2 regions of the Blautia segnis genome follow, and region 2 is predicted to be linked to the other one. Evidence: riboswitches for the same ligand, from Rfam matches in the RefSeq annotation. Region 2 holds a riboswitch; the other holds the start of a gene.
What was found. A riboswitch is a leader RNA that binds a small molecule or an ion and turns the genes downstream of it on or off. The one in region 2 is predicted to bind FMN.

Region 1 (8,165 bases), on a different contig from region 2:
GGGTTCCGGCAGTCATAAGAAAGCCGCCCTTATGACAGAATCCTGCACTTTCAAGCCCGGTTTTCTCTATCAGTTCCTCATTTTCCAGGCCCAGCCATTCCACTGGAAAACTGCATTTATAGTTCAGGGAATACTCTTTTTTCTGTGGCTGGATGCAGTAGCCGCCTCTGTTTGAGGGGAAAATCACAAAAGCAATTTCCGTCTCAGACAGCCGTTTCTGGCAGGGAACAAACTCAGGTAAAACCAGAATTTTCGACTCTTCTTTTCCTTTTTTCCCGGAAAGAATTGCCATCTCATGGGCTTCCAGAAGTTCCTCCACCCTCTTATCTGCACGCTCATTTCCACGATACCGCTCGAACTTATTTTCCAGAATCATCCCGGCTACACTTACGGCCTGGAAGAAGGCTTCATCGTTTCCGCCCTGTGCGTCCCACGCCGGATTAAAGTTGCCGATCAATGTGGCAAGCTCATTTTTCTCCCCTGTATTGTCGTTGTTATCAAGGGGCTGCACAAAGGACTGGTCGAACTTTTCCGCCAGTTCCTGACCAAGAATTTCCTCTCCAAGAGCCTCCCAGAGAAGTCCAAATGCCGCATAAGGCACTCCGTTTTCCCGGACGCGGCTGTCCTTCTGGTGATGGTCATACTGCCCCCGCCCAATGTCAAAAACAATGCCATCGAAGTCTTCCGGAACCTTATTTCCTCTGGAAATGTTGATTTCCGGATTCAGGTACAGCAGCAATGCGGCTGAAAATACGTCGTCTGCGTGGAATTTTCCACTGTGGGTGAATGCAGACGCATTGTTTTTCTTTATCTGTTCTGATAAACTGCTCATAAATTTTTTTACCGTTCTTTCTATATTCATATGTACTTAAAGCATTGTAACACAGGCCTTTGACAAAATAAATGCTGTTGAAGATATTTTTCCCCTGCAAAAAACGCCCTCCTGTTTTGAATACTGAAAAAGTTTATCAACAAGGTATTTTCTATACCGTATTCCTGGAATGAGTGTTATACTACTCGTTAGGCTATACTAACCTTTGTAATCAAACTTACTGCGGACACCTGCCTGCACAGTATGTCCGTTCCTGTAACCATTCAAAAAAGGAGGGTTCCTCGTGCCTTTAAACTTAACAGATTTTAATCACTTTTACATCATTAATAAAGTATGCGGACTGGAAAAACAGCGCCATTATCTGGAAGCGCTTGGACGAAAAGAATTCCAGATTTATTTCCAGCCAAAGATCAGCGGAAAGAGCCAGAAAATTGCCAGTGCCGAGGTGCTGATTCGCTGGAAACGTGCAGATGGGGAGCTGTGGTTCCCGGATAGTTTCCTTCCGATTCTGGAAGAAACAGGGGAAATCGAGGCTCTGGATTACTATGTTTATGAGGCGGCTTTCCAGTGGCTTGCAAACAGAAGAAGCGCAGGACTGAAACTGCTGCCGCTGTCTTTAAATGTCTCTCCGGTTTATTTCCGGAAGATCCATACCTTTACGAAAAAGGTTTTGCAGCTGATCCAGAAATACGAAATTCCGTCTGACGAGGTAAAAATCGACAAGCGTTTCCTCTCTGATGACCTTACTGAGAAAGGCAAAATCGTACTTCAGGAAATCTTCCACCTGCTGAAACGCACCAACAAATTTATCGTCTGTGAGGGTGTAGAAACCAAAGAAATGGTGGATTTCCTTATTCAGGAAGGCTGCGATGAACTGCAGGGGTATTATTATTACAAGCCTATGGAGATGGGGAAATTTGAGGAATTGATTGCATAAGACATCGGGCACCTGAAAATCAGGCGCCCCTTTTTTATATCAAATATTGCATTACTCTATACAGATTTATCCATAAATTATTATTTTTCTTATAAATTTCGGGATATTCTTCTGTGCTTAACGGGCATTCTCCGGCTCCGGTTTCGATGGTTATAGCGGGGATTTTCAGTTTCAGAACAAAGTAGTCGCTGCAGCCTGCGGTGGCTGCGGCATCCTGGATGGTAGAATGGAGAGGATAGCCAATTATGGTGGATGCATAGTTGGCAAGAGCCAGTTCTTTTTGGCGGAGATTTCCGCGACAGCCGTAGTCCCAATAAATGAGATTTCCGGAAGAATGATAGGAAATACAGCAGGCAAACTTGTATTTGCTGGCAGTGTGAAGAATGGCCTGGGTTTCCGGTTCGCTGGCTGGGGATGGGCCTTTATAGCCTTCTCCGCATGGAGCAGGTGCGCCTATGTAGGACGCCCAGCCTATATCGAAGTTTCGGTTTAGGTCTACGCCGCGGGCGTTAGCTTTCCACCTCTGGATAAAATTATTTGCTTCCTGCCTGCTTGCTGCACACTTTTTTACGATAGGATTTGCCAGTGCTGCATTCATATTTTGGCATAATGTGACGCCGTCGGGGTTTGCCATGGGGATGATATGAAAGCATATGTCTTGGATGTTATTTAGAGCTCTATGAATATACTTTTTATCTCTGGAAAATGTATGAATTCCATATACATCTTGAAATGAAGCGTATCGCTTACAGGATTGATTTTCCAAACATTTTCCAGTTTTTTGCCGCAAATAATCATTTATTTGGTTCATCATCAGAATTGTATTCATATATTCCCTAGCATGCATGGAAGCCTGTATCAGAATATGAAATCTGCTTTCTATATTTCCCAGAATTACTTCTGTAATGTCTCTTCCTTCTACACTTTTCCCAGCAGAATGCAGCTGCAAAAAAGCAGGATACTCCGCCTGCAAAGCGGCAAGATCCTGCTGCATTTCTTCATATGTATAGTACGGTATTCCCGGAGTAGAAACTGCTTTCTGATAATATTTCATGAGCGACTCCTGCAAAACATACTTCCCTTGCTAATATATTAGCGGCTACATAGTCACAATCTCTCAAAATCTCCCTCTATACAAATCGCCTGGTTCTGTAATTCCGTTGGGCAGGCGGCATCTCTGTAATTGATACATGCATAAACAGCCTTCGGATTGCCTGCGGTCATCTGCCAGAAAGGATATTTGATAATGCCGGGAGTGTTATAACCCACTCCAAGCTCGAGGAAAAGGACCTTCATTCCCTGGTGTCTGCGGATGAAATCATCATATCTGGAGGCAGCTTTGTGCCATCCATCATCTTCCACAAAGGTACTGTCCGCACGTAAATTCATGGTCATTGGAGCGCCGCATTTTGGACAATGAGGTACTAATTCTGACGGAACTGTCATTTTCAGTGCAGCGCGTTGCGGAGCAAGTAATGTGCCGTCTGCTGCCACAGTATAGCCCTGTGCTTCTACCATTTTCTCCACAATTTTCCGGTTATCATATGTCTCATGATGGCATGGTCTGCTGCACTGCCAGAGGCCATAATCTCCCTGTGTATAGAACATTCTATGTTTATCAAAACCAGCTTTCTGGAAACAGTGATCCACATTGGTTGTAAGCACGAAATAGTCCTTCTCCTGTACCAGCCTCAAAAGATTCTCGTACACTGGCTTCGGCGCATTCATATATCGGTTAATATAAATATATCTGCTCCAGTACCCCCAATATTCCTCCAAAGAATCAAATGGATAAAATCCGCCTGAGTACATATCCTCAAATCCATATTTTTCTGTAAAATCCCCGAAATATTTCGAAAATCGTTCCCCTGTATATACAAACCCAGCTGAAGTAGAAAGCCCGGCTCCTGCACCAATCACAACCGCATCCGCTTCTTCAATCGCCTCTTTCAGCTGCTGGATCTTCGCCATCCTTCTTCTGTAAAATAACTGATTTTTTTCTTTAAATAGAATATTCTTTTCTTCCATTTCTGCCCTCAAATATTCGTCCTGGATCTGCAAAAATCTGGGATTTATTTTCTTCGGCACTCGAACATTCATCAGCCCGCGCAAAAGCAGTTTCTGATCTTCCCGCTCTCTTGGAATGGACATTGTTCCATAATTTTCATTCTCCCGCTCATTTAAAAGCTCTTAAATCAGGAAAATTCGTCTCTCATTTTGGTTCATACCTGCCACTATCCAGTCCTTTCTCCGATTATTGTCCTCTCTTCATAATTGCCTGAGCAGGACAAGTTTCCACACATCTTCCACAGTGAAGACAATGATTCTGATCGATTTCCACCGGAATTTTACTAATATCAATACATTTCTGTGGACAGACGGAATAACATAGTTTGCAGCCAATACAGCCGTCATTGTCAGCATTCTCACCTGAAGCATTATCTTATTTTTTTCTTTAAAATTATTATCTTTATTTACATTCTCAATTTTTACAGTTTCTGTATTCATTGTTATCTCCTTTCATCCGGACTTTACCGTCGGTTACGGGATTTCGCCGTATCAGCCATATGGCGCGCAGACTATACTGCCGGTCAGGAATTTCACCTTGTCCTGAAGAACTATTTGTATCATCACAATGGAAAAACATAATGAATCAACATCCCAGTCCACAGCTCCCAATCTCCCAGCCTGCCCCGTGGAGACTACCCTCACTCTCATCAGCGATAAATGGAAGGTGCTCATCCTCCGCGATCTGCTTACTGGCACCAAGCGGTTCGGTGAGCTGCGCAAATCCATCGGCACGGTATCTCAGAAGGTTCTCACCTCACAGCTTCGCCAGATGGAAGAATCCGGACTTCTCACCCGCAAGGTTTACGCCGAAGTGCCGCCAAGAGTAGAATACACCCTGACCGAGCTTGGCTACAGCCTGAAGCCCATCATGGATGCAATGTGGGCCTGGGGAGAAAATTATAAGAAGCAGTATTCCTAAATTTATTCCATAATCAAAGAAAGAAATAAATCAAATTACTTTTTACGCATAAAAAAATCCGGAACTTTGACAAAGAATTAAAGTTCCGGATTTTATCCTTATAATCTGAATTGTTCTCCGGAAATGTCCCTGCATTCCACATAGAATGTTAGAGACATTTCCAGTCATCAAATTCCAATTCTAATATTTTCTCTGTAAATCATTTACCATCTTGGACCATGGCCAAATGGGCCGCCAGGACCTCTGTGTCCGCCAGGGCCGTGATCAAAAGGGCCGCCGCACATAGGACCATAAGGGCCTCTCGGGTCACCCATCGGAGGTCCAAAGAACGGGCCGTGATGATGGTGATACGGGCCAAAGCCTCTGTAGCGACGCGGTCTGCAAATTGCCATGAGAATTAAAACGATTATAATAAGTGTTAACATAATTTTTCCTCCATTTTTTCTATCTAATCAATAATTTAGCTTGCCATTCAAAATTTTAATACTGCTTCAGTCTCCTGAGAATCTGCTCTACCTGTGCAATCGCGTCATCGACCTGACACTTTGCATCATTGATTTTCGACTGTACCAGCCAGTCGGCAACCACGCCGTCCCAGAAAAAATCGGCAAAGGTAAGAAAACCGCCGCAGTCAATTGACAAATCCGTATTGATCGTCACGTCCCTAAGCTCTTTCTGGAACTTCTTCAGATCATACTTGGCATTTTCCATCAGGTGGGAAGCGTTATCCATTTTGGAATGCTTGATCAGGTTTGTAATAAATCCGCCTCCAAACAAATCCACAATTCCCCAGTTCCCAGCTTTCTGAAGTTCTTCCCTTGCTGTCCTCAGGCTGCACAATGCGTTTTCACCAGCCTGTATCGCTTCACTCATTTCTTTCTGTAAATTGTAACCTTCCATTTCATTTCCCTCTTCTTTCGTGTTATACTAAATCCAGTCCGGAAAGCCAGTTTAAAAAGCTTTCTGTAATCTTTAACAGATGTTGTATTGAACTTTATGGGATGATTATAGTGTTTTTGCCTGGGAAAATACACCGCATTTATTGCGGAATAACCCCAATTATTCCGCAGACGCTGCGTAATATGAATTTCAACGCAGCACAAAAAACCAAACGCATCCGAAATGTTCGTAATACAGCAGGGAAAGGAAAAATCCATGGGAAGAAAATCCACCAGAGAAAATAAAACCATTTACCAGCAATTGCGTGAGGAAGACAACCTCCCCCGGGAAAAAGCCTCTGAACTTCTCGCATTTATTTCCGAGGACCGCTTAGAGCGCATCGAAAATGAGAAGGTACAGCCTGCCCCCGAGGACGTGATCCGCATGTCCCAGGTTTACAATGCCCCGGAGCTTTGCAACTACTACTGCTCACATGAATGTCCGATCGGTATGAAATACGTTCCTTCTATAGAGATGACCGAGCTTCCAGCAATCATTCTGGAAACCGTTGCCTCCTTAAATGCGGTCTACCCGCTTACCAACCGCCTCATTGAAATATCCAGAGATGGGAAAATCTCCGAGGACGAACTTCCTGATTTTTCCAATATACAGGAGAATCTGGAGAAAGTTTCCCGGGCTATTGAAGCACTTCAGCTGTGGGTAGAGAAGGAAGTGCCCGCCAACCAGAATTAGACTTCATATGCGCCTGTTTTCCTCCTTGACTTGTTTAAATCAATAGTTTAAAATGTTTAAATATAAACATGAGCAAACCATACAGCTCCACCCGTAAGCAATTTTCACCAACCACATTTTCCCCGGAAAGGCAGGTATCCCTATGAAAATAAAAATGGTCGATGTCGCCAGACATCTTGGCATTTCCAAAGCCACCGTCTCCCTCGCAGTCAACGGCAAACCCGGCGTAAACGAACAGACCCGCCAGAAGGTTTTGGAATGCATAAAAGAACTGGAAAACAACGGCGGCGTGCTCCCGGAAAACTCCTCCTTCCAGAGTCCCGACGCACCGCACCGTCTGATCAAGGTGCTCATCATCAACCACCGCAAACAGGTTGTCTGCGACCCGGAGCTGGATTTGTGGACCGAAGTTCTGCGCACCTTTGACACAGAATCAAGAACCCGCGGCTATCTCTACGGCCTTTCCTACATTAATGAAACGGAATACGAAACCAATGTGGTTATCGAAGAATGCAACACCGAGCTTGTTGCCGGCGTCATTGTTTTTGCCACGGAAATGCAGCCTGCTGACTATCCCATTCTGGAAAAAATCAACAAGCCCATTGTCCTTTACGACTACGAAGCCCCCGACGGCAAATACAACAGCGTCTGCATCGACAATGAAAGCGCGGTGAAAAACAGCCTGAACCTTCTGTACCAGGCAGGTGCATCCGATATCAAATACCTGTGCACCGGCAAAAGTATCTACAATTTCCAGAAACGGCGTGATGCTTTCCGCAACACCATGATCGGCAACGACCACATGCCCGCCAAAAGCGATATCATAAAGCTTGGCCACAACATTCCCACGATTACCGAAAATATGCTCACCTGGCTGGAGCACAATCCCCTCCCGGAAGGATTTCTTTTTGAAAACTACCAGATTTCCATTGGCGTCACTACCGCTCTTCGCAAGCGGGGAATCAAATTTCCTGACCGTGTAAAAGCAATCGGCATTGACGAAATTCCCGATTACATCCTTTCCGGTGCCAAACTGACTCAGGTCAGAATCCCTCATGCTGAGCGCGCTGCCATGGCCATGGACCTGCTGGACAAAGAAATCCATCAGCAGTGGACTACCCGGGTCAAAATCTACGCACAGCCAGATATTCTGCTGAGACAAAGCCTGTAAACAAACACCCTCATCCAGGGCGGATTTAAACAGAATCGTTTAAATCCGTCCTATTTTTACATCATTATGTTCAAATTCCACAGAATTCCTTTATATAAAACAGAGAAAACCCTGTTTTTGTGATTATTCTGTTGAATTTTTGTTGAATTATGATTAAAATATAGTTATAAAGTTTAAAACAAGTTTAAGAAAACGTACGGAGGTAAACAAAATGAAAGGCACAGAAAATGCATACGAAGGCGAAAACCGTTCCCTGCATATGAAAGAACGTATCGGCTACGGCGTCGGTGATTTCGCAAACAACATGATGTACACACCAGTCAACTCCTTCTTCACCTATTTCCTCACAAATGTTGCAGGACTTGGCGCAGGTGTGGTTTGAACCATTCTTCTGATCTCCCGTCTCCTGGACGGCGTCAGCGACCTGATCGTTGGCTCCCTGATGGAAAAGATCCACAGCAAACACGGCAAAGCAAGACCCTGGCTCCTGTGGTGGTGTATCCCTTTTGCAGTATCACTGGTCCTGATGTTCACAGCACCGGATTTGGAACCACAGGTAAAATCATCTATGCGTTCCTCACTTACAACCTGGCAGTAACTGTTG
Region 2 (8,165 bases):
AAGCACAGCTGTTCCATGACCGCTTCCATCTTCAGACGGAACAAGGCGCCTCCCCTCTTGTACAGAAAGGGACAGCGCCTCATTGATTTCCTCATTCGTATATTCAGTTCCTGTTGCATATCCCTTCGGCGGATTACCGGGAATGCCCTGATCCCACAAACGCAATATCCTGGACTTTCCATCTGCTGTGAGAAATGCCAGATGGCGGTAATCCACACCGGAATCCACAATTCCAATCAACACGCCGCGCCCTGTCAGCTGTAGATTTCCCGGCTCATTGCGCTGTACCTGGGTAATACAGCTTGCCTCTTTTGAAAAAAAGTCTTCAAAATACAGACGGGTAGGCTTTTCTATAAATTCTATCTGTGGCCGCCTGGAATATTCGTCCAGCATACTTTCAGGAAGCGTCACAATAGCGTACCCGCCAAGGAGGGAGACCACGGAGATTTCGCTTCCGCCTGGCAACGCCTCACTATGCTTCACAATAATTTCCCACTTTCGTGTTTGTTTCTCATACCCTACATTCAGGTTCCGGGATTTCTCTCTTTCCTCTTCTGTAGCATCCAGCGCAAGGTTTAAAAGATTATCCAGCTTCTGATCTGGCATATTCCCTCCATTTTGCATCGTATGCATGCTCATAGTGTATACTCATCTTTAATTTACGCCAATCCGCTTTAAATAATGCCTCAGCCTTCTTATTACATTTTTAAATACCAGTTATTTTTCCTCTGCTTTCACCTTTCCAAGCAAAAAAACCATTATCAGCAGCACCACTGGGAAAATCAGTCCTACGCCCATACCTATGCGGATATTATCTCCGGCATTTTGGGTGACACGGCCGACGATTCCAGGCCCTATGCTGCCTCCAAGATCTCCTGCCATGGCAAGAAGGGCGAACATGGCGGTTCCGCCTGCCGGAAATTTCTTAGAGGATATACTAATAGTACCCGGCCACATTATTCCAACGGAAAATCCACAGACAATACAGCCAATCAATCCGGCTGCCGAATTGGAGGACAGAGATGCAAGAAGATAGCAGAATACGCATAAAATTCCGGAGCCTGCCATAAATTTCATCAGATCCATTTTATCTCCGTATTTTCCAAAAATCACACGGCTGATTCCCATCGTAATGGCAAACATACAGGGACCAGCCAAGTCTCCGATGGTCTTAGACAGTCCAAGTGCCGCCTCTGCATAGGCAGATGCCCACTGGGACATGGACAGCTCTGATGCCCCGGAACACACCATCAGACACACAGCGATCCAGAACACAGGCTTACGAAACAGTTCCCCGATTTTCATTCCTTTCCCTTCGTCCACCAGATGCTTGATAGGACAAGTAGCAAAATTGTAAACATTAATGGTTGGAACGATTGCCCACAAAACTGCCAGCCACTTCCAGCTGTCCATTCCAAAAACTGCGAAAAACAGGGTGGAAACTGCAATGGTTCCCACAGACCCCCAGCAATAGAAGGAATGAAGAAGACTCATAGTTGCCTCTTTATTTTCGAAAGGACACGCTTCCATAATGGGACTGCAAAGCACTTCAATCAGTCCGCTTCCAACAGCATAAACAATAACACTGATGATAATTCCCATAAAAGGATCTGGCAAAAGCTCCGGAAGAAATGCCAGCCCAACCAGTCCTAAAGCGGAACTGATTTCAGAAGTCACAATGCACACACGATATCCGATTTTGTCTACAAACCGGGCACAAAACAAATCTATCAGCAGCTGGGTAAAGAAAAAACAGGTGGAAATCAATGCAATATTTCCAAGGGAAATATGATAATCTGTGTGAAATTTCAGAAACAGCAGCGGTGCAAAATTGGCTGCTATAGCCTGGGTAATAAAACCCAGATAACAGGCTCGTTTGGTTTTTTGGTAATTTGGCATGATTGGTTCTCCTTTTTTCTTCTTTGAAGAAGATTTTTGTCTTATTGGATTATATTATATTTGATTGTATTTTTCATTGGATTATTTTCGATTTTTATTGTATAATATCGTAAAACAAAGGATAAACCAGATATGAAAGAAACCAACGTATATACCAAAATTGTTACAGACGAAAATTTAATGGAGACCCAGTCTCACGGAAGCCAGGACTATCCCTTTCGCTACTATTATGAACATTTAGCCCAGTTTGATTTTAACTGTATAGACTGGCACTGGCATACGGAGCTGGAATTTGTATATGTTCAATCCGAAACCGTAACTGCCTGGATTGGGGAAAAGCAGCTGGAGTTGCCAACAGACAGCGGCATTTTTATTAACTCCAAATTCCTTCACCGTTTTTCCTCTCCTGAGGATGCTGTCATCCCAAACTTTCTCTGCATGCCCTCTTTCCTTGCAGCTACAGACAGCTATATCTACCAAAACTATGTGAAGCCTATCGTTTCATCAAATATTCCTTTTTGGACTTTTCGCAGGGAAATTTCCTGGCAATCCAGAATTCTGGATCTTATGAAGCAAATTATTTCTGCACAGGCTTCCGGTTCTTCCTGCCATCTTCTGACCTCAGCCCTTATGCAGCAGCTCTGGCTGGAAATATATGAACATACAGACCTTTCCACTACATCGGAAGTCACTGGGCAATTCTCTGTAAACCGTGCAAGGCTCCAGCTGATGATGCAGTTCATTCACGAAAATTACAGAAGAAATCTTTCCCTGGATGAGATCGCCGCACAGTCTATGATCAGTAAAAGCTCTGCCCTAAATCTTTTTCGGAGCTATCTTCACATCACGCCAGTTAATTATCTCATAAACTATCGGCTGAAACAGGCTGCCCTTCTGCTTTCCCATACAGAGAAAAAAGTCAGCACCATTTCAGCCGAAACTGGTTTTCACAATGTAGATTATTTTTGCAAAGCCTTCAAAAAGCACTATCAGGTGACCCCTAGGGAATATCGAGAAGAAAAGCGGGAACTTGTCAAAATGTCTTGCATCCTGAGTTTTTGAGCCAAACTTGTAAGTTTCCTGTCCTTAATCCATAACATCAAAACCAGGGCTGCTTGTACTCCTCCAATGGTGTTGTTATGCCATCACTGCCTCTGCGAAGCAGACCGGCAGGTGAAAATCAGGTTTCTCACTTTCAATGGGAGAGTAGCTTCCGAAATGCAGAATTTCCTCTGACTCTGAAATTTTATAGAAATTACAGTAAAAGCTTCTGCCCTTTTTTATTTCTTCAAAATCACAGATTTCTTTGAGATATTCTTCCGGGAAAAGTACCTCCAGATACCATTTATTCTCTTCTACAGCTGCCTTCACACCAGTCATGGCAAACTGCTCTTCGCTAATGGAGCATCTGCTTTTTCTCCCGCGTCCATAATTGGCAAGCATTGCACCATTTGCATTGATCTCAAAATTTGTATACATACATTCATTTGAAAGCGCCTGATTTTCCTCTGGGAAAGCAAGAAAAATTTCCATTGCACTATCTGTATAAACCGGATCATTATGCCTGCAATACCGTCTGAGAGGATTTTTCTCTTCGCAAACCATTTTCACAAACAGCCCTTCCCCTTCCACATATCCCATCCATCCATAGACAAGTGGGTTCTGTTTGCTGTTCCACATATATTGATTGATAAAGAACTTTTCACACTGTTCAATCTGCTCTTTTCGTTCTATTTTTTTCACATGATATTGTAATCCCATAACCATCCTCTTTTCTATATTTTTATTAAAGCCATTGCACTGTTATAAAACCTGTTTAAATATACTTCAGTATACCATATTTCTACTTCCATTTCCGCTGAAAAAGGAATTGTTTTAGATTATATTTCCAAAATATGCTCTATATCTTTTTTACATTTTTTGCTGCAGATATGTTATAATGGGGACGTTGATTGAATAAAACAGTTTTGAACATACTTATGAGGTAAAATACTTATGAAATACAGAGATGAATTTCGCATTGCTTCCACAGCCATTTTGCTTAGCGTGGCTATGTTTGGAATTTCCGTGGTAGTTCCAAAGGAGAGCCGGGTTCCTACAGCCAAGACTACTTTGGTAGAAGCACCTGAGACAGCTGCCGAAGCAGAAGCTGCTGCCGAACAAACAGAATTTCCTATTTATAACCAGGAAAGCAACTATGATACTTCTTATGACAACAGCCAGGATTACTATGAACCTGATACTTCCGGTGACAGCTCAGATCCTGCAAACAGCGGCGATTCTTCTGGCAGTGATCAGATCACTTATCCTTCTGAGGATACCGGTGATGGCTCCGGAGATACTTCCGGAGGGGATACTTCCGGAGGAGATGCTCCTGCGATTCCGGATTACACAGAGACTCCCGGCGATGGCTATGAGCCAAGTGAAGATAACAACTGGGATTATGTAGCTCCTGGTGCTGACTCCGGAGCAGATGGTTCTGACGGTTCAGACAGCGCCCAGCCGGATATGGAGGTTTATGAATAGCATCGTTTCAATTGCATAATAAGAAAACAAAATCCCCGGGGATTCATTTCACGAAGCATTCCAATTATGTTCAGCTTCTGAAAACTCCCGGGGATTTTTTAATTTACAATCTAATGCTAAGATCCAACGCTTTTGACCCTGATATCATCATTTTATTTGATTCAAAAATGCAAATGGCTCCTTATCTTCCAGAAAATGCATCAGCATATAGGCAGTCATGATTGCCACATTCTCCTCCTGTAAAATACGCTTCACTTCTTCTTTATCCGCAAGAACAACCTCAATCTCCTCCGTAGCCTCCTGGGCCTTGGAGCTGATCTGACCGCTGGCATATCCGTACACAGTCGCACAGGATTCATCTGTCATCCCTACCGTGGTAAAATAAGGCTTCTGATAAGCCTCTGCTACCGGAATCGGTTCCAGCTTTAAGCCTGTTTCCTCGTACATCTCACGAACTGCGCCCTCATGATAATTCTCATCCGGTTCTACCAGTCCTGCCGGAAATTCATAAATATAATCTCCCAGCGTGTAGCGATACTGCCGAATCAATACCACCTTGTCGTGGTTTTCTCCGTAAATACTGTAAATAATTACGCCATCTGGTTTGTTTTTGCGGGTTACAAGCTTCAGGCTCTCCACATCTCTGGCACGGGATGCCACGAAGTAATTCACAGGTGTGTTATGTACACTGGTTGCCTTTACATTATAAAGGTTTACATAACGGTTATCTGTCTGCTTGGTAATGCTGTTGATTTTTCCCATAGGAACCTCTTTTCATCAGTCACCGCGAAGGATTACACGAATTCTTTTATAAATAAAGAATACGATCACTGAGGTTAATGTGTATTTAAATAAGTTAAATGGCACAAGAATCATAATTGCAAAGGTAAGAAGGTTCGTAACACCACTGTGTACTGCTGCGCCCATCTCGATAAATGCCTGAACCGGCATTCCAAATGCCTTTCCGTATGCCGGAAGAAGAACAAATGCATTTATAAAGCATGCAAGGATAGTGGTAAGAATTACACCAACTGCCATTCCGGCAACTGCATGTGTTCTTGTTTTCTTATGCTGGTAGCGGTAGATCAGGCCTGCCGGAATTACATAAGAGCAGCCAAAGATGAAGTTCGCCACATCTCCAACACCTGCTGTCATAGTTCCTTTGGTTACCAGATGAACCAGAATCTTCACCAGCTCGATCAGCATGCCCGCTACAGGTCCCATTGCAAAGGAACCAATCAGTGCCGGAATTTCGGAAAAATCCAGCTGGTAAAAGGATGGAGCAAGAAAAGGAAGCGGCACCTCAAAATTCATAAGTACGCCGGCCACAGCACCTAACATTGCTACCTGGGCAATGGTTCTGGTTCGGCTTCGTTCCATTACGTTTCCATTTCTGATTACTTGTTCGCTCATACTCGTCACTCCTTAAATTATAATATTTAAAGAAAATTTCTGCAAGTATGCGAATAGAAAATCTTAGGATCTTTTCCAGCACTGCAGCAAACAGCTATTTCCATCCACACAAAAAGCCCCGGAATTTCTTCCGGGGCAATGAGTACGTACAAATAAATATCAACTTATCTGATCATTCTGCGCGTTCTTCTCTCATCCAGACTTTACTGTCGGTTTTGGAATTTCACCAAATCAGCCGCCTAAGCGGGTCGCGGACTATACCGCCGGTAGGGAATTTCGATATTCAAGCTCTCGATCACCCTGCCCCGAAGAAATTTTCTTTATTCATATGGATTATACAATAGAAAAGCGGTAATTTCAAGAAGAAGTAAAAATATTTTTTTATTCTTCCGTTCTTTTCTCCACCACATGCACATCCATCTGGGGATAAGGAATTCCAATTTCGTTAGCATCGAATGCTATTTTTATTTTTTCATTCAGGCGCCATTTGATGTTCCAGTATTTCTCTGTAGGGACCCAGACCCTAAGCCCCAGGACCACTGCGCTGTCTCCCAGTTCATCTACAAACACCTGCATCTCCTTATCTGACTTTGTGCCGGGATCCTCCTGCAAAATGTGATAAAGAAGCTTTTTGGCTTTTTTAATATCGGAATCATAGGAAATCCCTACTTTAATTTCCAGCTTACGCAAAGCCTGGGCAGTTACATTAATGATAGTACTGTTGGACAGCCTGCCATTTGGAATGATCACATGCTTATTATCTACTGTTGTAAGGGTTGTATAAAACATCTCAATTTTATACACTGTGCCTTCTGTACCACCTGACTGGTCCTGAATAATGTAATCACCTACCTGAAAAGGTTTAAACAGTAACAGCATTACACCACCTGCCAGATTTTCCAGTCCTCCCTGAAGAGCAAGACCAATCGTAACACCGGCAGTTCCAAGAAGAGCCGCAACTGAAGATTCCTTCACGCCAAAATAAGTAGCAATATTAAAGATCAGAATCAGATATAACAGGAATTTTCCGAAGGAGCAGATAAACTGGGCAACTCCCTTATCTACGCCAGCCTTTTCCATGGATCTTTTTGTTATTTTCAGGAACCACTTGATCAGCTTCGTTCCTGCATAAAAAGCAAGAACTGATAAAACCACCTTCATCCCGAACTCGATTAAATCCGGAATGTGTCCATTAAAGTAAGCCTTGAGCTGACTCATATTGAAATTGACCTTATCTACGGTTTCCTGTACCGTTTCCTGAACTGCATTTTCAATTACCTGTTCTTCCAAATTATCATCTCCCGCTTCTCATCGTCAAACGTTTTCCACAGTCATCGGCCTGCTTCCACTTGTTTATCCACCGCTTACTGTACCATTCTCCACAATATCAGCTGAACTGCCAGAATCAGCGGCACACCCACACGAAATTTCCACTTTCTGGTCTTATGATGAAAAAACTGCATTCCCAGAATTGCTCCCACAGAACCACCAAGGGCAGCTACTGCAAGCAGCTGGGCTTCCGGAATTCTCCACTGCTTTCGGATTGCCTTTTGCTTATCCACCCCGTACATGCCAAAGGCAATCAGATTGATAACAGTCAGATATACGGTCAATACATTCTGTATCATTTTATTTGTTCAGACCTTTCATGGAAAGACTGATGCGGTTCTTTTTCTCATCCACGCCAAGTACACGTACTTCCACAACGTCTCCTACGCTTACTGCTTCCAGAGGATGTTTAATAAACTTCTCACTCATCTGGGAAATATGCACAAGTCCGTCCTGATGCACTCCGATATCCACAAAGGCACCAAAATCAATTACATTACGGACAGTTCCTTTCAGAACCATGCCCTCCTTCAGATCCTTGATATCAAGAACATCAGTACGAAGGATTGGCTTTGGCATCTCGTCACGAGGGTCGCGGGCAGGCTTCTCAAGCTCTTTTACAATATCCTGAAGTGTAATCTCACCAATTTCCAGCTCTGCTGCCAGCTTCTTGTAATCCTTAATTTGTCTTCCAAGTCCTGCCAGCTTTCCTCCTGCAATATCTTCTGCTGAATATCCCAGCTTCTCAAGAAGACGGGATGCAGCCTCATAGCTCTCCGGATGTACACTGGTAGCATCAAGTGGATTGGTTCCGCCTGTAATACGCATGAAGCCTGCACACTGCTCAAATGCCTTCGGTCCTAGCTTAGCAACCTTAAGAAGCTCTTTTCGGGTAGTAAAACGACCGTTCTCTTCTCGATAAACAACAATATTCTTAGCTATAGCTTTGGAAACGCCGGAAATATATTCAAGAAGGGATGCAGAAGCTGTATTTAAGT

Region 1: another riboswitch for FMN. It lies ahead of H8S54_RS18730 (4Fe-4S binding protein); the one in region 2 lies ahead of H8S54_RS15445 (ECF transporter S component).

Annotation. Positions count from the first base shown of each region.
Region 1 covers NZ_JACOOT010000004.1:60,099-68,263, reverse strand. The annotation lists gene H8S54_RS01955 (MYG1 family protein) at 1-832, opposite strand, end outside; gene H8S54_RS01950 (EAL domain-containing protein) at 1,116-1,769, shown strand; gene H8S54_RS01945 (M14 family zinc carboxypeptidase) at 1,804-2,823, opposite strand; gene H8S54_RS01940 (SIR2 family NAD-dependent protein deacylase) at 2,877-3,740, opposite strand; gene H8S54_RS18730 (4Fe-4S binding protein) at 4,024-4,173, opposite strand; FMN riboswitch at 4,278-4,391, opposite strand; gene H8S54_RS01930 (winged helix-turn-helix transcriptional regulator) at 4,405-4,758, shown strand; gene H8S54_RS01925 (hypothetical protein) at 4,962-5,183, opposite strand; gene H8S54_RS01920 (hypothetical protein) at 5,239-5,658, opposite strand; gene H8S54_RS01915 (helix-turn-helix transcriptional regulator) at 5,914-6,390, shown strand; gene H8S54_RS01910 (LacI family DNA-binding transcriptional regulator) at 6,533-7,561, shown strand; gene H8S54_RS01905 (sugar transporter family protein) at 7,773-7,943, shown strand; gene H8S54_RS01900 (MFS transporter) at 7,940-8,165, shown strand, end outside.
Region 2 covers NZ_JACOOT010000036.1:87,926-96,090, forward strand. The annotation lists gene H8S54_RS15415 (S8 family peptidase) at 1-606, opposite strand, end outside; gene H8S54_RS15420 (MFS transporter) at 718-1,899, opposite strand; gene H8S54_RS15425 (helix-turn-helix domain-containing protein) at 2,032-2,961, shown strand; gene H8S54_RS15430 (carbohydrate-binding family 9-like protein) at 3,037-3,660, opposite strand; gene H8S54_RS15435 (hypothetical protein) at 3,895-4,425, shown strand; gene H8S54_RS15440 (NUDIX hydrolase) at 4,573-5,187, opposite strand; gene H8S54_RS15445 (ECF transporter S component) at 5,203-5,838, opposite strand; FMN riboswitch at 6,019-6,155, opposite strand; gene H8S54_RS15450 (mechanosensitive ion channel family protein) at 6,220-7,128, opposite strand; gene H8S54_RS15455 (DUF1294 domain-containing protein) at 7,203-7,466, opposite strand; gene H8S54_RS15460 (Tex family protein) at 7,468-8,165, opposite strand, start outside.